DNA from 2 places in the Halomonas sp. DP3Y7-2 genome. Region 1 is predicted to be linked to the other one. Evidence: predicted binding sites of a transcription regulator. Region 1 holds the regulator's gene; the other holds the start of a gene.
The links. The regulator FNR, encoded in region 1, switches genes on or off when oxygen is low (the NO sensors DNR and NnrR bind a similar motif). The targets are predictions, from matches to a motif close to TTGATNTANATCAA.
Positions count from the first base shown of each region.

Region 1 (12,078 bases):
CCAGGCTCGGTCGCCTCGATGCAGAGGTGGCGGAAGACCTCGGTGAGGCGCTGTCACTGTTCAGTGAGCTGAGGCTCAAGGCCCAGCTCAGGTGCCAGCGCGATGATCTCCTGGCCAGCGACAACGTGGTGGTGCAGTCCCTCAACTCCCTGGAGCGTGACCTGTTGCGGGAGGCACTTCATCTGGTGAAGGAGTTCAAGGGCAGTCTGTCCCATCGTTATCACCTGGAGTATGCATGAGCGTCGAGGCATCGCCTCAGGGAAAACTGACCTGGCGTCAGTGGTTTCGTTTAGGAGAGTACCCCATGCTGCGAGCGATCAGACGTGCGGCCGACCGCCGTCGTCAAGCCGATGGCGATTTTGCCTGGCTGTTCAATCCCTACACCGGTGATGAGTTGGTGTCCATCGACTGCGAGACCACCGGCCTGGATACGCGTCGCGCCGAGCTGGTGTCGATTGCGGCAGTGCGGATCCACGATGGGCGCGTGTTGACCAGCGAGTCGCTTGATCTGCGCCTGGAGCCCCCGGCCAGCCTGGATGGTGATTCCATCAAGATTCACCGCCTGCGTGGGGTAGATCTTGAGGGGGGAATGCCGGTGCGTGATGCCCTCGAGACGCTGCTGGAATTCATCGGCAACCGTCCGCTGGTGGGGTGGTGCATCGACTTTGACCTGGCCATGCTCGATCGCTATCTCAAGGCGGAGTTTGGCTTCTCGTTGCCTAACGCCACCATCGATGTGGCGCAGCAGTACCGCAAGCGGATGCGGCGCAGCCACCCCGAACTTGAGCTGCAGCCGACTTTCGAACAATTGGCAGAGCGCCTGGGAGTGCCGATCATGGGACGGCATACCGCATTGGGTGATGCCGTCACTACGGCACTGATGCATTTGCGGCTGGACGCCGACGCGCTGGCCGAGTCGTCCCGATGATTCCATCCACGCCGCTGTCACGACGCGTGACCTGGGACGAGCGGCGTGTCAGGTGCCGTAGTCACCGTAATGGGGAGATCTTTGCATGAGCCTTCATGGTCTGATGATGTTGCTTGAGCCGACCTTGCTATCGCTTGGCCTGTTGGCTGTGATGGTGGCTTACTGCCAGTACTATCGCCGCACCCGTGACCTGTGGGGGATGGTCAAGTTCTGGGAGAAGCGTCTGACGCTGACGGTGAGTGAGCACGCCTGGCAACGCTTCGGCATCTTGCTGCTGTTGCTTGGTGTGGTGGCGCGCTATCTGCTGGCACTACAAGTCGTCTAGCCACAGGTCGTCTTGTCACAGGTCCTCTCTTCACAGGGCGGCTAGTCACAGGGCGGCTAGTCACAGGGCGGCTAGTCAAAAGCACCTTGGCCCAGGACACGCGGTTGTGAACCAGCGTAATCGCAGGGGTGAGTGGTTGCTGACTTCTTCGCCTGTGGCGGACGTGAGTGATAGACTAGCGGGTCTTCATTTTCAGCCGTGATGTGCCCTGCCCATGTCTGCTCAGCCCGCTTCCGCCTCCCTGTTTGATCCCCGTGTCCTCGACCGTCGTGATGCCGCGTCCCCGGCAGCTGACGACGAGCGCGCCCAGGCCAAGGCCAAGCGCGAGTTCAACAAGCTGCAGAAGCGTCTGCGGCGTCAGACCGGCAACGCCATCATCGATTACGGCATGATTCAGGAAGGCGATAAGGTCATGGTATGCCTGTCCGGCGGCAAGGACAGCTACACCATGCTCGAGATTCTTCGCAGCCTGCAGCGCAATGCGCCGGTGAACTTCTCCCTGGTGGCGGTCAACCTCGACCAGAAGCAGCCCGGCTTTCCCGAGCACGTGCTACCGGACTACCTGGACAGCATTGGCGTGGACTACCACATCCTCGAGCGTGACACCTACTCGGTGGTGAAGGAAAAGACCCCCGAGGGCAAGACCACCTGCGCGCTGTGCTCGCGACTGCGCCGAGGGTCGCTGTACGGTTTTGCGGAAGAGATCGGTGCGACCAAGATTGCCCTGGGACACCACCGCGAGGATATTCTCGAGACGCTGTTCCTCAACATGTTCTTCGGGGGAAGTCTCAAGGCCATGCCGCCCAAGCTGCTGTCCGATGATGGCAAGAACATTGTCATCCGGCCGCTGGCGTACTGCCGCGAGGCGGACATCCAGGCCTACAGCGATGCCATGGCCTTTCCGATCATTCCCTGCAACCTCTGCGGTTCGCAGCCCAACCTGCAGCGCCAGGTGGTGAAGGAAATGCTGGCAGAGTGGGAGGCCAAGCACCCAGGGCGCCTGGAGAGCATGTTCAAGGCCGTGACCAACGTGGCACCCTCGCAGCTGGCAGACCGCGAGCTGTTCGACTTTGAAGGTCTGGAGGCCGTGCAGGCGCATCGCCAGGCTCGGCGTATTGATATCGTTGACGCCGACTAAGCTCCCCTGAACAAGCCCATGCTGAACATGCCTTGCTGAAAAGGCACTGCTGAAAAGGCACTGCTGAAGCGCGAAGCGAGCTAGGGCCACATCACGCAGTGGCCCTCTTCAATGTCTGAACGCTCGTCCCGATAAGATAGCAAGAGGCCGCATCCTGGGATGCGGCCTCTTTTGTTGATGGAGCCGGTATATCGTCGCCCTACCTAAGGGGGGGCTGGGCTCGTGGCGTGGCACGACGTCTATCGGTCGCTGTCGGCCGCAGGCCCTGTCAGCGCCGCGGATCAGCTGGCGTCGGTGTCAGCCAGGTTCGACAGTGAGGCGAGGTCCAGGATATTGACCTCCCGTCCAGAGACCGCCACTAGGTCCTGCTGTTGAAAGCGTCCCAGAATGCGGCTGACCGTTTCGACGGCAAGTCCCAGGTGGTTGCCGATATCTGCCCGGGACATGGACAGGCGGAAGCTGAACGGCGAGTAGCCGCGGCGTCGGAAACGGTCCGACAGACCGAGGAAGAAGCAGGCCAGTCGTTGGTCAGCGGTCTTGCGCGACAGCAGCTGCATCATGCGGCGATCCTCGCGCAGCTCCTTGCTGAGGGTGCGGAACAGTTGCGCGCGTAGTTCCGGCAGCGTCTGGGTCAGGGCGTCAAGGCGATCGAAGGGAATCTCACATACGGTCGTGGTCTCGAGTGCCACCACGCTGCCGGGATATCTGCCGTCGTCTATGCCATCCAGGCCGACCAGTTCACTGGGCAAGAAGAAGTTGGTCAGCTGCGCTTCGCCACTACCCTCCGTGGTGATCTGCTTGAGGCTACCGGAGCGAACCGCGAAGACGCTCGTGAAGCGATCTCCCTGCTCGACCAGGCGAGTGCCCTTCTTGATCGGAGGATGACGGCGGATAATGGAATCGAAGCGCTCGAGGTCAGCGGTCTCCAGCGACAACGGAAGGCACAGGGAGCTCAAGCTGCAGGACTCGCAACGAGTCTCATGTAGCATGGGGCGCCGTCGATCTTGGGCCGATGGACTCATTCGCAGCTCCTGTGGGTCTGGGGTTCATGATGAGCAGGGCATGTAGGAAACTGGCTTACCCTTGCTGCATGCTATTGTCGCTATTCTACACGCAGATATTGGGTCAAAGGTGCATATACCTCTTTTGCCTCAATAATCTGACGGCGATATGATGATCGTCAATTTCCTACAATTTGTAGGATATTCCATACGGCTAAACCGACAATCATGCCCGCTGCCATAAATCGTGTGGCAGGGTGTGCCAGCAAACTCTGCAGTTGGCGCGCAGCAACCCCTGTTGTCACCAGTGCCGGCAGCGTCCCCAGGCCAAAGCAGAGCATGAGTAGTGCTCCATGGACAGGGTCTGCGATGGCCATGCTCCATGCCAGCATGGAATACACCAGGCCACAGGGCAGCCAGCCCCAGATGGCTCCGAGTGCAACCGCCTGAGGTAGCTTGACCACTGGCAACAGGCGACGTCCTGCTGGCTCCAGGTACCTCCACAGGCGCTGGCCCAATGCCTCCAGCCAGCGTAGCCCTTTCCACAGGTTGGCAATGTAAAGCGCCATCGTGATCAGCATCAGGCTGGCAACCACCTGCAGCAGGTCCCGCATGCCCGGTGCCAGCGCCACCACAGAGCCTAGGCTTGCGACCATAGCGCCTGCCAGGCAGTAGCTGAACAGACGTCCCGAGTTGTAGCCAAGTAGTAAAATTCCTACACGAACAGGGTGGCGCATGCTCGGGGGAATGGCAAAGGTCAGGGCGCTCATTATACCGCCGCACATGCCGATGCAATGTGCTCCGCCAAGCAGCCCGAAGACAAAAGCCGCCATCGCGGGCGGCAGGTCTAGACCTACTGGGTTCATGCGTTCTGCTCAGGATCCAGGGGGTGGCGTGGAATCATGCTCGTCGGCTATTGCGTCATCGACCGGCGTCTCTTTTGCCGGCTTTCTGGATGGGTTCGGTGTCGGCGGGTCTTCGTCCTCGAACAGGATGCGATAGGCAGGACCCTCCAGATCGTCGAATTGATCGTTGCGAACCGCCCAGAAAAACGCCCATACCGCGAGACTCAACAGGATCAGCGACAGCGGTATCAACAGATAGAGAATGTTCATTGAGCATGTGCCGCTACGGCAAGACGTGAGGGTGATGGCGGCGCCGCGCGTCTCAGGCGAAGGGCATTGCCTATGACCAGCAGTGAGCTGATCGACATGCCGATGGCGGCGAGCCACGGAGGCACGAAGCCCAACGCGGCGGCGGGCAGCGCGACGACGTTGTAGAGCACTGACCAGGCGAGGTTCTGGCGAATGATGCGGCGCGTCTGGCGTGCGCTATGGATAGCCTGGACGATACGCTCCAGCGGCTCGCCGAGCAAGATCAGGTCGGCGCGAGTGCGTGTCAGGTCACTGGCGCCAGCAACGGCAATGGCGAGGTCCGCCCCGGCCAGAACGGGCACATCGTTGATGCCATCTCCCACCATGGCAACGACCTCTCCCGCTTGCTGACGCTTGCGGACCAATGTGAGCTTGTCCTCGGGACTGGCGTTGCCGTGCCACTGCGCTACCCCCAGCTGATCGGCCAGTGGCTGAACGTTGCCGGGTCGATCGCCGGACAGGATCTCGATCTCGATACCCGCTTCGCGGATAGCCGCAAGGGTCATGGCGGCGTCTGTGCGGGGCTGGTCGTGTAGCTGGAACCAGGCGACAGCCTGCCCCTCGCATGCCAGCAGCAGCCACAGGCCGTCGCCTGGTACGTCGAGGGGGGGCTGGCTGGCCAGGGCAAAGTCCGGGCGCCCAAGGCGCCAACACTGCCCAGCCAGGTAACCTTCGACACCCTGACCGGGCACGTTGCGAATGTCGCTGGCCGTGACTCGGGCGTCGCGCCAGGGCCGGAAGGCATGGGCGACCGGGTGCTCCGAGCCGACTTCCAACGCAGCGGCCAGCTGACGAGGGTCGATGCCTGCAAGGCAGTCTGCCGTGAGGCGTCGGTGCTCGGCCAGGCGCAGCTGGCCTCGAGTCAAGGTGCCGGTCTTGTCAAAGATGATGCGGTCGAGGCGGGCCAGGGTTTCCAGCGCATCGGCGCGAGCGACCAGCACGCCGGCGCGACGCAGACGCCCGTGGGCGACGGTCAAGGCGGTAGGCGTGGCCAGTGCCAAGGCGCAGGGACAGGTGACGACAAGTACCGACAGGGTGACCCACAGGCTGCGACTGGGGTCGATCCACCACCAGGCCATGGCGACCAGGGTGGTGATGATCAGCAGATTCAGGACAAAGCGGTGAGACACCTGCTCTGCCACCTTGGCGATACGCGGACGATGGGCAAAGGCTCGGTCGGTAAGGTCAAGGATGCCCGCTGCGCGGGTCGCGTCCCCGACACGCAGGACGTCGAGCTCCACCGGGCTGTCGATGCACAGCGTGCCAGCGTGAACGATATCGCCCTGTCGTCGTAGTGAGGGCAGCGACTCACCGGTCAGCAGCGATTCGTCGATCTGTGCCACGCCTGATGTCAGGACACCGTCAGCCGGAATCAGTGAGCCAGGACTGACGCGCACGCGATCACCCGGTTCGAGCTTGCTGGCGGGAATGACCCGTTCGTCGCCATTGGCCTCGACGCGCACTGCAGCGCTGGGCAAGGCGCTGGCCAGAACGTTGCCCTGGCGCCCGTAGTGGGCGCGGGCGCGGGATTCCAGATAGCGACCGAACAGCAGGAAGAAGGTGAACATGCTGACCGAATCGAAGTAGCGATCTCCCGATTGGCTGACCACCGACCAGCAGCTCGCCAGGTAGGCGCCACCGATGGCCAGGGAGACGGGAACATCCATGCCGAGTATGCGCGAGCGTACGTCCCGCAAGGCGCCCAGGAAGAACGGTTGAGCGGCATACAGCACGACAGGCGTCGTCAGCGCCAGTGATAGCCAGGCAAACAGCTGGTCGAAATCGGCGCTGAGGTCCCCGCTGTCAACGTAGTGGGGGATCGAGAACATCAGCACCTGCATCATGCCTACCGCTGCCACTATCAAGCGGCGAACCATCTGGCGCGACTGGTGCTTGAGACGCAGTTGAGCCTGGTCGGGTTCGTAGGGTTGCGAGGGGTAACCGATGGCCGCCATCTCGGCAAGAATGCGTGACAGCGTCAGCTGGCTCGGGTCCCAGCTCACCTGCAGGCGATGTTGCGACAGATTGACGGCGCTGCTGGCCAGACCATCGAGAGCGTTCAGGCGATGCTCGATGAGCCAGGCGCAGGCTGCGCAGGTGATACCGTCCACCGCCAGGGTGGCGACCTGATGCCCGTCGCGCTGGCGCACGAATCGGGCTTGCAGGCCGGGGTCATCGAAGACCTGGTAGCGTTCGGCGTCCGCGGGCGTGGCCGAGGGACGCTCAGGCATGGCGGTGCGAAAGCGGTAATAGCTATCGAGGCCACCGTCGACAATGGCGTGAGCCACGGCTTCGCATCCGGGACAGCACAGAGGGTGCGCTTGCTGATCGATGGTGATCGACCAGGGGGCTCCTGCTTCCACCGTGGCGCCGCAGTGGTAGCAGGACCGCGGAGTATCGGTAGCCGGCATCACAGACCTGGCGTCAGATGAATGGTGCTGTCTCGCGGGAATTCGGCCTCGCCGGTCAAGCGCCAGGCAGCATCATCGCCGCTGCCGTCCTCGATCCATGGCTGGAGCTGCAGGTACCAGCGGTAGCGAAGGTTGCGCTCCAGGGTGCCAACATATTGTCCACTACGGGTATGGCTCAGGGTCAGCAGGCGGTCGCGGTCGCCATCGGTGGGAAACTTCAGCTCCAGCTGCAGGCGCTCGGGGCGCTCTTCGCCGAGCAGCTGGACGACCACGTCCCCGGTGGTGGCATCGATCCGCAGATCGGCTGCCAGCCCAAGGGCTTCGGCGCGCTGCTGCTTTTCCAGCTGAACATTGATCGCCAGCCCCTCCTTGTAATAGTCGTCCGGTACCGAGCCATCGAAATAGCGGATCGACAGCGCCAGGTAGACCATGCTGAAGGTGACCGACGACAGCAGCAAAGCAATCAGAAACCAGGGCCAGAACTGCTTGTACCAGGGCGGCACCTGGGGATCGGACGAAGACATTAGGGGGTGACTCCTATGAATCGACTTTCGCGTTCCACCGCGACCGAGGGATCGTCTTCAGCGTGCAGGCGGACGCTGATGTCGGCGCTACGCTGTTCCATCAAAGCAGGATTTACGCTCAGCGTCATCACCAGCTGCCGGGACGCGTTGGCGGGTACCTCGAGTGACTCGGTATCGCTCTGCAGGCCCTCGATGCCGGTGACTTCGATCAGATAGCGGTGTGCCTGATTGTCGAGATTGCGCACGGTGATGGCGTACGAGTTGGCGATACGCCCATCGCTTAGCGTCTGAAACAGCCGCGCCCGATCGCGCTCGACGTCGACGTCCAGCGGGGTGCGGTCGGCCAGGGTCCAGATAAACAGCCCGATCATCACCAGCAACGCCACCAGGTAGCCGATCAGGCGTGGCCTGAGCAAATGGGTCTTGTTGCCGTCAAGGGCATGCTCGGTGGTGTAGCGAACCAGACCCCGAGGGTACCCCATCTTGTCCATGACGCTGTCGCAGGCATCAATGCAGGCGGCGCAGGTGATGCACTGATACTGCAAGCCATCGCGAATGTCGATGCCGGTAGGGCAGACCTGGACGCAGAGTTCGCAGTCAATGCAGTGGCCGAGTCCCTGCTCGGTGGGGTCGGCACAGCGCTTGCGGGGGCCACGGGGCTCGCCTCGATGATAATCGTAGGAGACGATCAGCGTATCGCGATCGAACATCACCGACTGGAAGCGGGCATAAGGACACATGTACAGACAGACTTGCTCCCGTAGCCAGCCAGCGTTGAGGTAGGTGAAGACAACGAAGAAGCCGACCCAGAAGTAGGACCAGCCGTTGGCTGACAGGGTGGCCAGGTCGACGACCAGGCCCTCGATGGGCGTGAAGTAGCCGACAAAGGTGATGCCGGTGGCGGCAGCGATGATCAGCCAGATCGCGTGCTTGGCACTCTTGCGCAGGAGCTTATCGGCATCAAGGGCGCGCTTGTCCAGCTTGATGCGGCGGTTGCGTGGCCCCTCGACACGATGCTCGACCCAGATGAACAGAAACGTCCAGACGCTCTGGGGGCAGGTGTAGCCACACCATACCCGGCCGGCAAACACCGTGATGAAGAACAGGCCAAAGGCGCAGATGATCAAGAGCCAGGACAGCAGCACGAACTCCTGAGGGTAGAAGGTCGCCGCAAAGATGTGGAATTCGCGACCCGGTAGGTCAAACCAGACCGCGGGACGGTCTCCCCATGGCACCCAAGGCAACAGCAGAAATCCCAGCATCAGCGCCCAGTTGGCAGCACGCCGGGCCCGTTGAAAGACGCCCTTCATCTCGCGTACGTAAATATGACGGCGGCTCTCGTACATGCTGTGTGACGAGGAATCTTCGGGTGTGTGGTGGGATACCGCGCTGTCGGTCACATCGTGGGTGGGTATCTTGTCGCTCATGGCAGGCTCGCATCGCTGACCGATCATTCGTCGTTGTGCCGACGGTCAGTCTAGCGATCGTCAGGTAGGTGAGAGGCCAGTGCGGCGCTTGGCCGCACTGGATACGGGGGTGACCCCCTCTTGTGGATTACTGGGCAGGCTGGCTCAGGCTGTAGACGTAGGCCGCCACCAGATGCACGCGCTCCTCACCGATGTAGGCGGCCTGGGCAGGCATATGGCCATTGCGGCCGTTACGCAGCGTCTGGCGAATCGAGTCGGCCAGGCTCTGCCCCGGTGCCTGGTACAACCAGGTCTCGTCGGTCAGGTTGGGAGCTCCCAGCGCCTGGTTGCCGGTACCGTCAGGCGAGTGACACGCCGCACACACCGATCCGAACACCGCGCCCCCCTTGTCAGCGCGCTCAGCATCTTCGGCCTGGCCGGACAGCGATAGCACATGCTGAGTCAGGTTCTCGATGTTGTCGGCGCCGAGTTGCTGCCACGAGGGCATCAGTCCGTTCCGACCGTTCTCGATGGTGGCGACAATGTGCTCGGGCTCACCCCCGTACAGCCAGTCCGTGTCAGTCAGGTTGGGGAATCCGTAGCCGCCCTTGGCATTGGAGCCGTGGCAGATCGCGCAGTTGTTGAGGAAGATACGCTCGGCAATCTGCATGGCCTCGGCATCCTTGATCAACTCCGGCACCGGGATTTCCTGATACTTCTCGAAGATCGGTGTGAAGCGCTGTTCGGCCTGGGCCACTTCTTCCTCCCACTGGCCTTCCTGACTCCAGCCCAGCACGCCGGCGAAATTGCCCAGGCCCGGATACAGCACCAGGTAGCCAAGTGAAAAGATCACGGTGGCAACGTAGAGCTGGAACCACCAACGTGGCAGCGGGTTATCGTATTCCGCAATGCCGTCGGCGGTATGGCCGGTGGTCTCGACAGTACCGTCTGCATCAGGGCGCTTGTCGGTCTTGCGATTGGCCCATAGCAGCCAGAAGGCGAAGCCAATCGTGCCGAGCGTGATGACGATGATCCAGGCGCTCCAGAAGCCTGAGAGGGCATCACCCCAGAGTGTATTCATGTGTTCTTTTCTCCCCTGTCCTTTCGGGAATCGGCCTGTTGCTCGGCCATGCGGTCACGGTTCGGTTGCTCGTCGTCATCCGCGAACGGCAGGTTGGCTGCCTGTTCGAACTCGCGCTTGCGACGGCTGGAATACGCCCAGGCCACAAGGCCCAGAAAGGCGACCAGCAGAATGCCGGTGAGAATGCCGCGAAAGGTTCCGATATCCATGGTTACGGGCTCTTTGCCGAGTTGGGCAGTACTGTGCCAAGCTGCTGCAGGTAGGCCACCAGCGCGGTGATCTCCCGTTCGCCGCGAACATCGCTGGTCGCGCTGGCGATCTGTTCGTCGGTATAGGGCACGCCCAGGGTCTGGAGGGTGCGCATCTTGGCTGGGGTGTGTTCGCCATCCAGGGTGTTCTCGAACAGCCAGGGATACGCCGGCATGATCGACTCAGGCACCACGTCACGCGGGTTGTACAGGTGCGCGCGGTGCCAGTCGTCGCTGTAGCGACCGCCGACGCGGGCAAGGTCCGGACCGGTTCGCTTGGAGCCCCACATGAAGTTGTGCTCGTAGACGGATTCGCCTGCCACGCTGTAGTGGCCGTAGCGTTCGGTTTCCGCCCGGAAGGGACGAATCATCTGCGAGTGGCAGCCGACGCAGCCTTCCCGGCGATAGATGTCACGGCCCTCGAGTTGCAGCGCGGTCAGTGGCTTGAGGCCATCCACCGGCTCGGTCGTCTGCTTCTGGAAGAACAGCGGCACGATCTCGGCCAGGCCGCCAAAGCTGATCACCACCAGCACCAGCACCGCCATCAGGCCGACGTTCTTTTCTATGATCTCGTGTCTCATGTCAGTCTCGGTCCTTCATTGACTCAGGCGGTCTGTGGCAGGGGAGCACCGCTCTTGGCGGAACCCTTGACGGTCATCGCGACATTGACGGCCATGATCAGCATGCCGGTCACCCAGAACAGACCGCCGATCAGGCGCACGATGTAGCCGGGGCCGCTGGCCTCCACGGTCTCGACGAAGGTGTACATCAGCGTGCCGTCGGCATTGATGGCGCGCCACATCAGGCCCTGCAGGATGCCGTTGACCCACATGGCGGCGATGTACAGCACGGTGCCGATGGTGGCCAGCCAGAAGTGCACTGCCACCAGCTTGACCGAGTACATCTCGTTCTGACCGAACAGGCGGGGGATCAGGTGATACATCGAGCCGATGGTGATCATTGCCACCCAGCCCAGCGCTCCCGCGTGGACGTGGCCAATGGTCCAGTCGGTGTAGTGAGACAGGGCATTGACGGTCTTCACAGCCATCATCGGCCCTTCGAAGGTCGACATGCCGTAGAAGGACAGGGCGACCACCAGAAAGCGCAGCGTCGGATCGGTACGCAACTTATGCCAGGCGCCCGACAGGGTCATCATGCCGTTGATCATGCCGCCCCAGGAGGGGGCCAGCAGGATGATGGACATGACCATGCCCAGGGATTGGGCCCAGTTAGGCAGCGCGGTGTAGTGCAGGTGGTGCGGGCCGGCCCACATGTACACCATGATCAGTGCCCAGAAATGGACGATGGACAGACGGTAGGAATAGACCGGGCGCTCGGCTTGCTTGGGCACGAAGTAATACATCATTCCCAGGAAGCCGGCGGTCAGGAAGAAGCCCACCGCGTTGTGTCCATACCACCACTGCACCATGGCATCGATGGCCCCGGAGTAGAGGGAGATGGAGTAGGTGGCGGTGACGGGAATGGCCGCGCTGTTGACGATGTGCAGCACCGCCACCGTCAGGATGAAGGCGGCGAAGAACCAGTTGGCCACGTAGATGTGCGAGGTCTTGCGAATCTTGACCGTGCCGAGGAAAACGATGGCATAGGACACCCAGACGACGGCGAGCAGAATGTCGATGGGCCATTCCAGCTCGGCGTATTCCTTGACCTCGGTGAGGCCCAGGGGCAGGGTGGCGACGGCGCAGAGGATGACGGCCTGGTAGCCCCAGAACGTAAAGGCAGCCAGCTTGTCGCTGATCAGCCTTACCTGACACGTGCGTTGGACCACATAATAGGAGGTCGCGAACAGCGCGGATCCGCCGAAGGCAAAGATGACTGCGTTGGTGTGCAGGGGGCGAAGC
Region 1 is NZ_JAHVKJ010000007.1:296,246-308,323, forward strand. Features, by position in the region: gene KUV45_RS08245 (DUF294 nucleotidyltransferase-like domain-containing protein) at 1-239, shown strand, start outside; gene KUV45_RS08250 (3'-5' exonuclease) at 305-928, shown strand; gene KUV45_RS08255 (hypothetical protein) at 1,014-1,253, shown strand; gene ttcA (tRNA 2-thiocytidine(32) synthetase TtcA) at 1,468-2,391, shown strand; gene fnr (fumarate/nitrate reduction transcriptional regulator Fnr) at 2,673-3,413, opposite strand; gene KUV45_RS08270 (sulfite exporter TauE/SafE family protein) at 3,572-4,258, opposite strand; gene ccoS (cbb3-type cytochrome oxidase assembly protein CcoS) at 4,268-4,507, opposite strand; gene KUV45_RS08280 (heavy metal translocating P-type ATPase) at 4,504-6,957, opposite strand; gene KUV45_RS08285 (FixH family protein) at 6,957-7,481, opposite strand; gene ccoG (cytochrome c oxidase accessory protein CcoG) at 7,481-8,908, opposite strand; gene ccoP (cytochrome-c oxidase, cbb3-type subunit III) at 9,036-9,968, opposite strand; gene KUV45_RS08300 (cbb3-type cytochrome c oxidase subunit 3) at 9,965-10,177, opposite strand; gene ccoO (cytochrome-c oxidase, cbb3-type subunit II) at 10,180-10,797, opposite strand; gene ccoN (cytochrome-c oxidase, cbb3-type subunit I) at 10,821-12,078, opposite strand, start outside.

Region 2 (12,078 bases), on a different contig from region 1:
CTCCCTACGAGATCACCCACCCCGGTGGCAGCGTCGAGCACTTCAACGAGGAGCCGGGCGGCATCTGGCTGAAGCGACTGGTGGAGCGCTACCCGCGACTGGTCTGGCTCAATCCCAACCCACCGCGCTATTGGGAATATACGCCCTCGACCAGGATCATCCGCGAGCTGGTGCAGGAGCGCATGTACGCCATGACGCTGGAAGGACTCGACGAGGCCATGCGCGAGCTGGCTCGCTAGACCACTACCCCGGATCTGATCAAGGACCCGTCGATGCCCCACCTGCCGCAGACACTTCGCCGACTCAGACCCTTGCTGCTTGCCGGCGCATCGGTGTGGCTGGCCGGCTGCGACATGGCTACCGGGGTCGCCACACAAGGGCTGATTCAAGCCTACTCTAGGCCCGCTCTGGAACCCCGTGACGGCTATGTGGTGGACCATCGTCACCCCGCCCGTGGCCACAACAGCCGCGTGCATTTCTTGATCCTGCACTATACCGATGAAAACCAGGCGGACTCGCTGCGCGCACTCACTGGACCACGGGTCTCCAGCCACTATTTACTGCCTTTGCCAACACGCCGACTCCAGGGCTCACCCGTGGTGTTTCAGCTGGTGCCCGAGTCTCGCCGTGCCTGGCACGCCGGCGCCAGCCGTTGGGGCAACCGCATCGGCCTCAACGATACCTCCATCGGCATCGAGATTGTCAATCAGGGCCCCGACCAGCCCTGGGTCGGCAGCGAGCTGGAGCCCCCCGAGGGAGTCGGCTGGATGCCCTACCCCGACAGCCAGATTGAAGCGCTGATCGCCCTGTCCCGGGATATCATCGAGCGGCATGGCATCGAGGCCAGGCACGTGCTGGCACACTCTGACGTCGCGCCCACGCGCAAGCTGGACCCAGGCCCGGCATTTCCCTGGAAACGGCTGCATGATGCCGGCATTGGTGCCTGGCCCGAGCCGGAGCGGGTGGCCCACTATGCCCAGCGCTTCGACGCTCGCCAACGTATCGCAGGAGGGAGCCTCCCCTCGATTGAGACGGTGCAGCGGGCGCTGCGTGCCTGGGGCTATGACATCGACGTCAGCGGCGTGCTGGATGACGCGACCCGCGCCACCCTGCGAGCGTTCCAGCTTCACTTTCGTCCCGCCGACTTCAGCGGAAATCTCGACGCAGACACCTGCGCACGCCTGTGGGCTCTACTGGAGCGATACCAGCCAGAGGCGCTGGCGACACTGGCCGAGCCGCAACCAGCTGAGCCTCAACCAGCCGCTCCTCCAGCCGCGCCGGGCAGGTAATGGATCACGTCGTGAAAACGCAGCACCGCGGGCCCTTCGTTGCGCATCAGGTGCGGCCGGTCAGCACAGAAACGTAGCCCTTTCCCCGCCGTCAAACGGTGCCACTCATCGCCCACAGCCAACACCAGCGTGCCCTCGAGCACGACCAGGTGCTCGACCACCCCAGGCGCATGGGGGCTGGAGGCGCTTTCAGCGCCTGCGGCGAGTTCAATCTCGAACATCTCGAAGCCCAGCAGGGGATCGTACGGAAACAACAACTTTGCCTGCATACCCGCGCTGTCCTGCCCCCACACCGAATCACTGGTACTGCAGTGGCGCTGCTCCAGCGGCGAGTCATCGGTGCCGGGGCCTTGACCGAACAACGACGAGAAACTCACCCGAAAACCACTGGCGATGCGCCACAGCGTCGCCACCGTAGGACTCGACTCCCCACGCTCGATCTGGCCCAGCATGGCCTTGCTGACCCCGGTCTCCCTGGCGGTATGTGCCAGGCTCCAGCCCCGCGCCTGGCGCAGCGCCTTGAGGGAGCTGGCGATATGGTGGCCGATGTGGTGGGCAGTGTCCGACATGTCGTCTCTCATGAAAATGCGTGACGCGCACCAGTATACAGAGGCTCGAGCCCACAGCGCTTGTGCGTTATAACGCCCGCTGCTAGCCTTGGACGTTATAACGCACAATCTACCCCCCCTTCCCACCACACAGCGACACGCCCCATGACCGAGCCGTCTTCCACTCTTGCTGAGCCAGCGACTCCCCGCGAAAAGCGTCAGCTGGCCAACGACCTGCATGCTTCCACCGTGGCAGCAGGGCTGGTGTCGGTACTGATCGGCTACGCCAGCTCCGCCGCCATCATCTTCCAGGCCGCCCAGGCGGCGGCAATTCCCCCATCACAGATCGGCTCCTGGATGTGGGCCCTGGGCATCGGCATGGGCCTGACCACCCTGGGACTGTCCTGGCGCTATCGCATGCCGCTGCTGACGGCATGGTCGACGCCGGGCGCAGCCCTGCTGGTCACCCAGCTACCGGGGGTCGCCTTCGACCAGGCCGTGGGCGCGTTCATCGTGGCCTCGGTGTGCATGCTGCTGGTCGCCGCCAGCGGCGTGGTCACTCGGATCATGGCCATCGTCCCGGCAGCATTGGCCTCAGCGATGCTGGCGGGCATCCTGCTGCCGTTCGTTCTCGATATCTTCGCTACTGTCCGTGTCGATCCCTGGATGCCCTTGCTGCTATTGAGCGTATGGGTCCTGTGCCGACGCTGGCTGCCAAGGCTTGCCATCATCGCGGTGCTGATGGCCGGGATCGCGATAAGCTTGGCGCGGGGGGATTTTCAGGTCGCCCAGGTCTCGCTGATGCTGACGCGACCTGAATGGGTCTCCCCGGCGTTTGACCTGGCGACCTGTCTGGGCATTGGCGTGCCGCTGTTCGCCGTGGCCCTGACCACTCAGCATCTGCCGGGCCTGGCCATGGTCCGCAGTGCGGGCTACTCGCCTCCTGTCGGCGCCTGCCTGGGCACCACGGGGCTGGCGTCGCTGCTGATGGCTCCCTTCGCTGGGCATGGCATCAACATGGCCGCCATCAGCGCGGCGCCTTGCCTGGGGGAAGAGGCGCACCTTGACCCGCATCGCCGCTACACCGCCGGCGTGGCAGCCGGTATCGGCTACCTGGTGCTGGGGACCCTGGGCGCTACCGTGGCCGCGCTGTTCGCTGCCTTGCCTGAGGGATTGATTGCGGTAGTGGCGGGACTGGCACTGATGGCCACCCTGGGTGGGGCGATGACCACCGCCTTTTCCGACGCTCGCCATCTGGACGCGGCGCTGGTGACCTTTGCGGTCACCGCCTCTCCCCTGACCCTGGCGGGGATTGGATCAGCCTTCTGGGGATTGATCGCTGGACTGGTCATCGTTGCCCTGGGGGCATGGCGCGCCTGAGAAGACCCCAGGCGCGTTACCAAGCTAGCTGGAGGTGGGCGCTGCTCCATGAGACGCCTCGTCACTGGCCATACGCACCATCGCCAGCGCCTCGTCCAGGGTCGCCACTTGCTCGACGCGCACCAGCTCATTGCTCAGGCTCACCGCGGTGCCGGCGCGTTCACTGATCAGCTGCTCCAGGCTCGCCAGATCACGGGCCTCGCCCATGGGCAATGCATCGACCGAGGTGGTGCTGGTGCCGGGCAGGTAGATCGTGCCGTTGGAGAAATCTACCGCGTAGGCAATCACGCCAGGCACGATGAAGAACAGCAGGCCCACACCGTTGGCGACGGCCACCACCGGGTCGATACGTCCACTGATCTGCCCCTTGCGCTCCGGATGAAAGACGGTGCCGCAGCCAGCGAGTGAGGTCAGGGTAGTGGCCAGGACCAGGCCGGTAAGCAGACGGGGTGGACGTAACATGAACAACTTCCTTTGCTGTTTCTAGCGCGATGGTAACAAGGTCGATATCGCTGCCTGGGGCGGCCGTGGAGGCCATCCCGCCGCCTTGGCGACATCTTCCATGAGAAAACTCGCACGCATCCTAGCACGTTTTTCTGCACCACTTAGCTGACCTGGCCAACGCTGCGCAGCACTCCCGCTGTCGACTCCGCTGCGGCACCTAGATTCCGGTTCGCTCCCCGCCATCGGCCAGACCTTGCGCACGTCGACACCATTTATATCACTGCATGACACTGTTTTGCCGCCGCGACGGCTTCACCGTACAATGCTCGACACTTTTGATGAGTGACATCGTCAACACACCACACTCTCCATTGCGAGCGTCGACCGATATCAGGCAGCGCCTGATCACCGGCAATAGAAGACTCTGCCGTATCCCTCGACGCTCTACGATCTATCGACTCGATGTGAAGGAATCTGCGGACCCATGCGCGCCACCGACCTGCTGATCAGTACCCTCAAGGAAACGCCTGCCGACGCTGAAGTCGTCAGCCACCAGCTGATGCTGCGTGCGGGCATGATCCGCCGTCTGACCTCTGGCCTGTACACCTGGCTGCCACTGGGCCTGCGCACTCTGCGCAAGGTGGAACGGGTCGTGCGCGAGGAAATGGATCGCGCCGGCGCCCAGGAGCTGCTGATGCCCGCCGTACAGCCTGCCGAGCTGTGGCAGGAATCTGGCCGCTGGGAGCAGTATGGACCTGAGCTGCTGCGCCTCAAGGACCGGCACCAGCGCGACTACTGTGTCGGCCCGACCCATGAAGAAGTCATTACCGACCTGGTGCGCAAGGAAATTGCCAGCTACAAGCAGCTGCCAGCCAACTTCTACCAGATTCAGACCAAGTTCCGTGACGAGATTCGTCCGCGCTTCGGGGTCATGCGCTCGCGCGAGTTCATCATGAAGGACGCCTACTCTTTCCATCAGGACGAGGCGTCCCTCAAGGATACCTACCAGAAGATGTATGACGCCTATGTGCGCATCTTCACGCGGTTGGGTCTCGACTTCCGTCCGGTGATCGCCGACAACGGCTCCATCGGTGGCACCGGCTCCCACGAGTTCCATGTACTGGCCGACTCCGGCGAGGACGACATCGTGTTCTCCACCGAGTCCAGCTACGCCGCCAACATGGAGAAGGCTGAAGCGCTGCCGGCGCCGCTGGGCAGTGACGCCAGCCGTGCAGCGCCCAGCGAGGAGCTGCGCCTGGTCGACACCCCCAACGCCAAGACCATCGCCACCCTGGTGGAACAGCATGGCCTTGCCATCGAAAAGACCATCAAGACACTGATGGTCAAGGGCAGCGAAGGCGGTCTGGTGGCGCTGCTGGTGCGCGGCGACCACGAGCTCAACGAGGTCAAGGCCGAGCATCTGGAGCAGGTGGCCACCCCGCTGACCATGGCAAGCGAAGAAGAGATCCGTGCTGCAGTTGGCGCAGGGCCTGGCTCACTGGGACCGGTGGGACTCGACATGCCGATCGTGATCGACCGCAGCGTCGCGCTAATGAGCGACTTCGGCGCCGGCGCCAACGTCGACGGCAAGCACTACTTCGGCATCAACTGGGAGCGTGATGTGGCGCTGCCCCAGGTGGCCGACATCCGCAATGTGGTCGAAGGCGACCCCTCGCCGGACGGCAAGGGGGTACTGTCGATCAAGCGCGGTATCGAGGTCGGTCACGTGTTCCAGCTGGGCCGCAAGTACAGCGAAGCCATGAATGCCACCGTGCTCGGTGACGAAGGTCGTGCCATCCACCCGTGGATGGGCTGCTACGGCATTGGTGTGACCCGGGTGGTGGCTTCAGCCATCGAGCAGAACCACGACGACAACGGCATCATCTGGCCCGATGCGATCGCCCCCTTCCATGTGGCCATTGTGCCGATGAACGCACACAAGTCCCAACGCGTGCGCGAAACGGCCGATCGCCTGCATGACGAGCTCACCGCGGCAGGCTTCGACGTGCTGCTGGATGATCGTGACCTGCGTCCCGGCGTGCGCTTTGCCGACCAGGAGCTGATGGGCCTTCCCCATCGCCTGGTGGTGGGAGACCGTAGCCTGGACAAGGGCGAGCTTGAGTACAAGGGGCGCCGCGACAGTGACGCCACCATGGTGCCCGCCGACGCCATCGTCGACTTCCTCAAGCAGCGTATCGCCCTGTAACAGGGCCCTCAACGGTCCCGGGCGCTGAGGCGTCCGGGCCGTTGGTACCAGTCTGACCTGGCGGCGACGCGACAGCCGCAGGGCTGCTCAGGCCGTGCTGTGAATCCTGCAGATAAAAAAAACCGGCCCCGAAGGGCCGGTTGAAAAAGGGGGATGACTCCCCCTCCCCTGACGCTGGTCAATGGCTGGGTTCCGTGCACATGACACCCAACCTGTCTACGCGGAACCTATCGCTTGCGACGATGACTGTCGCGAATGACAAAGGCGATCCAGCCCGCCATGAAGACCACAGAAAGGGCGACAGCCCCCAGACCGAAGATCACTGCATCATCGAGATACATGGCCCTGCCCTCCCCTTGCTGTGTTGATGGTTCAAGCTTAGCCGCCCTCCTGATGAATTGTGCTGACCTGAGTCAAGGGTCCCTGTGCGACATTCGCCCGCCGCCATATCAGCCGTCGTCCATTCACGCGAAAGCCGCCCAAGGGCGGCTTTTTCTGGCGGTCGCGGACAGCGCGAGCGGTGGTCAGCCAGCGGCCTACAGCACCTTGCGATCTTCCACCGATGAGGCTTCGGTACCCGCGGGCAGTGGGTGCCCCTTCGCCAGTTCAGCGCGGGTCGCGTCGCGTACCTCCAGCACCTCGACCTGATAGCGCAGGGTCTGCCCCGCCAGTGGGTGATTGGTGTCGATCACCACCGTGGTGTCCTTCACCTCGACCACGGTGACGATCTGGGGACCGGCATCGCCGGGGGTCTGAAAACACATCCCGGGGCGCAATTCCGCCGCGGGGAACGCCTGACGCCCCACCTCACGGACCAGAGACTCATCCCTGCGTCCGTATGCTTCGTCAGGGGCCAGGGTGACATCGACACGAGAACCCGGCTCGGTCGCTTCGAGCGCTCGCTCGAGCCCCGCCATCAGGTTGTCGTGGCCGTGAAGGTATTCCAGTGGCTCGCCTCGCTGACGCGAGTCGTCGAGCACCTCACCGTGGCTATCACTGAGCACATAATGGAGCTGGGCCACTTTCTGAGGGGCAATCTTCATGATGCGTTCCTTTCGGAGATAAGTCTCAGTCCTGACGCTTCAAGGCGGCGACAGGCATTTCAAGGCGCTGTTGGCGATGCAGCATGTTGAGCAGCACGATGGCGCGCTCCTCTCCCTTGTGGCTATCGAACACTGCCTTCAGGTCCTTGAACGGACCGTCGGTGATTTCGACGCTCTCGCCGGCGCGGAAATACAGCTGCCCCGGGCCTTCGTCCTTCTCTTGCCCGTGCCGACGCAACAGCTCGACCAGCTCGTCGCTGACCGGTACCGGCATCGATAGGCCGAAGGTGACGATCTTCAGCACCCCCCGGGTCGAGCGGATGGGGCGCCAGTTGCTTTCGACCTGGTCGAGGCGAAGAAACAGGTAGTAAGGAAACAGTGGCTCTTCGACCCAGGTCAGCTTGTTGCGGCGCTTCTTCTGCACTTCAAGCACCGGATGGAAGAGTTCGTAGCCCTGATTGGCCAGATGCTGAGCGGCGCGAAAGGACTCTCCACCCTTGCACTGGATTACGTACCAGCGCGGCGTGGAATCGCCACCAGTGACCGTCTCGTTGATGCTGTGACTCATGTAACTCCTTCCGGGCACCCACCAGGCGGACAAGGATATGACCTGGGGGTCTGTCTTGGTCTCAGTTTCCGGCTCGCCACCGACGCGGCTTGTCGCGCGCCGCTGGTATCGTCCCTGCGGCTTTGCAACAATTCGCCGAGCAGCGCCGGGATACTGAGCGCATTTTACCATTCGGATCGCCGACCATCATGCAAGGAGGCTTTCACATGCCCACCCCTTCGGCCATGCGCCGCTGGATCGAGGCCCTTGGCGTCTATCTGCGGCCGCCTGTACTGGCCATGCTGTTTCTGGGCTTCTCTGCCGGCCTTCCGTTCCTGCTGGTGTTTTCCACCCTGACGACTTGGCTGCGCACCTCCGGGGTTGAGGTGGCAGCCATCGGCTTCTTCTCATGGATAGGACTGCTGTATTCGATAAAGTTCTTCTGGGCGCCTGTGGTCGACGCCTTTCGGTTGCCTCTGCTGACACGCTGGCTGGGCCAGCGACGCAGCTGGATGCTGGCCGGCCAGACGCTGATGATGGCCGGACTAGTGGGCCTATCAACGCTTGATCCTGCACAGCAACTTGGCAGCGTGGCGCTATTCGCCCTGATGGTCGCCTTCGGTTCCGCCACCCAGGACATCGCCATCGACGCCTTTCGCATCGAGTCAGCGGAAGACGATGTGCAGGCAGCTATGGCCTCGACTTACATCATTGGCTATCGCGGTGGCCTGATCATGGCCGGCGCAGGAGCCTTGTACCTGGCCGACCTGGGCTCCTGGCAACTGTCCTATCAGTGCATGGCCGCACTGACCGCCATTGGCATGATCACCGTGCTGCTGCGCCCCGAGCCTCCCCGCAAGCCCCTGGCACAGCGCCTCAGCGCAGAACCCAGGGTCAGGAGCTTCCTGCGTGCCAGCCAAGGCCAACCCGCCTGGTTCCGGCGCACCGGGGCCTGGCTGATCGGCTCGGTGGTCTGCCCTTTCCTGGATTTCTTCTCGCGCTTTGGGCTAGGCGCCCTGGGACTGCTGGTGTTCATCGGCATCTACCGCATCAGCGACCTGGCGATGGCGTCGATGGCCTATCCGCTCTACGTTGACCTGGGCTTCAGTCTGGACACCATCGCCACCGTGACCAAGGTGTTTGGCGTGGTCATGAGCCTACTGGGGGGACTGCTCGGCGGGGTCCTGGTCGTGCGCTTCGGCATCGGACGCATCCTGGTGATAGGGGCTGCCGCCACCGTGCTCACCAACCTGATGTTTACCTGGCTCGCCATGAGCGGCGCTCAGAAAGAATTGCTGGTGCTGACCATCATGGGCGACAACCTCAGCAACGGTCTGGCCAGCGTGGTGTTCGTGGCGTTTCTTTCAAGCCTGACGTCTCGCGCTTACACGGCCACTCAATATGCGCTGTTCTCGTCACTGATGACCTTGCCTGGCAAGTTTCTGTCAGGCTTTGGCGGACTGGTCGTGGAGGGTTGGGGCTACCCCAGCTTCTTCGTGCTGGCCTCGCTTCTTGGCCTTCCGGCGGTGGCGATGGCGCTGTGGATCAAACGGCACTATGTGAAGGAAGAGGCCTCCAAGTGAAGGTAAAGGCCTCCAAGTGAAGGAAGAGACCCCCAGCGCCGAGGCCTGATACCGGTAGCGAACGTCAGACGCAAAGGTGCGACTGACGTTCGCTCGCTGGGCGGTCACCTCAGCGGCGTGAACCGCGTTCCTGCAACCAGTCCAGCGCCCCTGGAGTCGTCCGCCACTGGTCACGCATCAGGGTGCGGTACTGCCAGGCTTCGGCACGGGTGCCAGGCTCTGCCAATTGCCCATTGGGAGGCGTCGCCGCGCGCTGAGGATTGTCGCTGCACAGCAGAGAGACCGCATGGCTGTTATGGCGCTTGGCGCTCTCCAACGCGGCCGCCGCGTCGTCGAGCTGCCCCAGTCGGTACAGTGCCAGCACCTGGCCCATGTACATGCCCAACAGCGGCGCATCCTGCTCAGCGGCATCCGTTTCGCTTGCCTGCTCCAACGCCTGCCGACTCATCGACAACGCCTCGCCGTCACGGCCTTCACGCAGCAACTGGTCGAGCACCAGCTCACGCAAGCCGAGGCTGTCCTGCTCGTCCAGCGATAGCAGCAACTCGGCCAACTCACGGGAATGCTGGCGCGACCCGCGCTCCATGCCGACCACCAGGGCCAGCCCCGCGCGCAGCAGCTGCGCGTTGTCCGCCTGATCCCACTGGAAGGGACCGTCACCGCTCTGGCTGACCTGCTGCAGCCAGCGCTCAAGCCGTTCGGCCAGCGGCTCGAACAGGCTGGGCGCCATCCACGGCAGGCTGCCGAAGCGACTGGTCAATGCCAGCGACACCGATTGCAGTACTGCCGGCGAATCGAGCTGTTCGGGATTGGCACACAGCGCCGGCAACCAGACGCTGGCATTGATCCAGGGGTCTCCCAGAAATCCCATGGGGGCGTCCGGGTCCACGTCCACCTGGAAACCTTCCTGGAAGGCCGCAAACAGGGTGTCTTCCCGTGCCGTGGAGCGATACACCAGCACACCATCCTGCTGTTCAACCTTGATCGGCGGAGGCGTCGGCAGCTCAGCCAGCAGGGTCTGCAGCCCCACCAGCGGCTCGGCCAGATCCTCTTCAGCGCTCAATAGCTGGTCAGCCAGGGTAGCGCCTGGGTTGTCGGCCAGATCGGCAAGAAACTGCAACTGCTCGGGATCGAGGTCGCCCTGCCGGGTCAGACGACGCAGCCAGAAGCGTGAGCGCTCCACCGCCTCCTCGTCATTGCCTTCATGCAGCAGCAGCATGGCCTCGATGTATGCCAGGGTCGGCGAATCTGGCAGGGCCTGTTGCGCACGCACGAAGGCTGCGCGGGCACTATCCAGATCGTCATTGTCCAGATGCATCAGGCACAGCCGCTCGAGGGCGACCCCGCGCAGGAACATCGGACCTCGCTCCAGCACCTCGTCCAGCAGCGCCTCCCGCTTGCGATGGAAGCCGCGCTCCTGGAACAGGTCGAGCAGTATCTCGAAGGCCGGCTCCGCCTGCTCGGGCAATCGCTCCCAGTCCGCATTGGTGAACAGGGACTCCAGTATCTGCTGGGCACGGCCGCGCTGACCGGACTCCGCCGCGATCAGGCCCGCCTCGAGCAGCGCCTGGGCGGGGGCTCGACCGCTGGCCAGCGCCGCTTTAAGTGCGTCGCCCTTCCACTCACGCAGCGACAGCATCCACATCAGGTGTGGAGGCAGGTGGCCCGGCAGGCTGACCGCACCACAGCACTGTTTCATCTTGCGTCCGGAGTCACACCAGCAAGGCTCGTTGCGGCCGGGGCGCGCCAGGGTTTCACAGGCGAAATCGAGCCGAGCCAGCGGCGTCTGCGACCACAGCTCCGGCGCCAGCGCCTGGGCCAGCGACTTGTCGCCACCCACACAGTCCGGGCCTTGCTCCCGCGCCCAGCTCATCAGGCTGGGATAGCGTTCATCCTGCCGAATGGCTGCCAGGGCGCCAGAGGCATAGCCCAGCAGTTGATCCACCCATAACGCCAGCATCGCCCTCTCCCCTGAAATTAAAAACGGCACAGTCTAACAGTGCAGAGCTCAGCTTGGCAGACCCACGCCCTGGCCGGCGTAGGTCTGAAAGACCTGCGCTGTTCGATTCTGCATATCCAGGCGCGCCTCGAGACGCACCAGGTTCCAGTAATGTCCGTTGAGCGTGCGCGCCAACATCAACATGCCGGGCGGTGGCTGGAGACGGTCCAGCGCGCTCCATACTCTGGGACTCAGCTCGCGCAGACGCCGATGGACACGCACATCACCAAAATCCTGCAGCCCCGGCGCAAACAGCGGGGCAATGGCCTCGGCCGACTCCTGATACAACGCCAAGGGCGCGCCTTCGCCCTGCCGCCCGCCGAGTCCTCGAAGGGCCTCATCCATGGCCACAGGGTCCCGTTCCAGGGTCGCCGACAGCAGCGCCAGCATGCCCCTCAGTCGCTCCGGTGGCACCGCTATCACCGCCCCCAGGTCGTACAGGATCAAGCGACCCTGATCATCCACGGCAAAATTACCGGCATGAGGATCGGCATGCACCTCGCCATGGACGAACAGTTCCTCTGTCAGCCAGTCCGCCAGCGTGCTGGCCACGTGCTGCCGTCGTTCGTCATCGACCTGCTCGATCTCGCGCAGCGGTGTTCCCGGCACATACTCCATGGCCAGCACTCGAGACGTGCAGAGGGAGTCGACAGGTGCGGGAATGCGGATATTGCCCCAGGCGTCATAGCGCTGACGATAGCGCCTCAACATGTTGCCCTCAGCGACGTAGTCGAGCTCCTGGCGCAGGCTCTCGGCCAATTCATCGAACAAGGCATCGAGGCGACTCTGGGAGACCTTGAACCAGCGCCCCAGGCGAAGGATACGGCGGACCTGTGCCAGGTCCTGCTCCAGCACCTGCTCGAGGCCGGGGTACTGTACCTTGAGCACCACCTGCTGCCCTTCCAGGGTAGTGGCGAGATGCACCTGCCCCATGGATGCGCTGGCGAAGGGCGCGGGCTCGACATGACGAAACAGTGCCTGCAGCTCACCCAGTTCCTGCTCAAGCGTCGTCCGAATATCCTCCCACGGCGCCGGAGTG
Region 2 is NZ_JAHVKJ010000008.1:274,506-286,583, reverse strand. Features, by position in the region: gene KUV45_RS11120 (VWA domain-containing protein) at 1-239, shown strand, start outside; gene KUV45_RS11115 (N-acetylmuramoyl-L-alanine amidase) at 273-1,289, shown strand; gene KUV45_RS11110 (helix-turn-helix domain-containing protein) at 1,253-1,858, opposite strand; gene KUV45_RS11105 (benzoate/H(+) symporter BenE family transporter) at 2,003-3,217, shown strand; gene KUV45_RS11100 (hypothetical protein) at 3,242-3,679, opposite strand; gene KUV45_RS11095 (proline--tRNA ligase) at 4,146-5,867, shown strand; gene ccoM (cytochrome c oxidase subunit CcoM) at 6,095-6,208, opposite strand; gene KUV45_RS11090 (peptidylprolyl isomerase) at 6,404-6,910, opposite strand; gene rfaH (transcription/translation regulatory transformer protein RfaH) at 6,936-7,478, opposite strand; gene KUV45_RS11080 (MFS transporter) at 7,685-9,040, shown strand; gene KUV45_RS11075 (SEC-C domain-containing protein) at 9,150-11,000, opposite strand; gene KUV45_RS11070 (AarF/ABC1/UbiB kinase family protein) at 11,049-12,078, opposite strand, start outside.
Region 2: the regulator FNR is predicted to act here: its motif matches at 6,271-6,284, upstream of ccoM (cytochrome c oxidase subunit CcoM).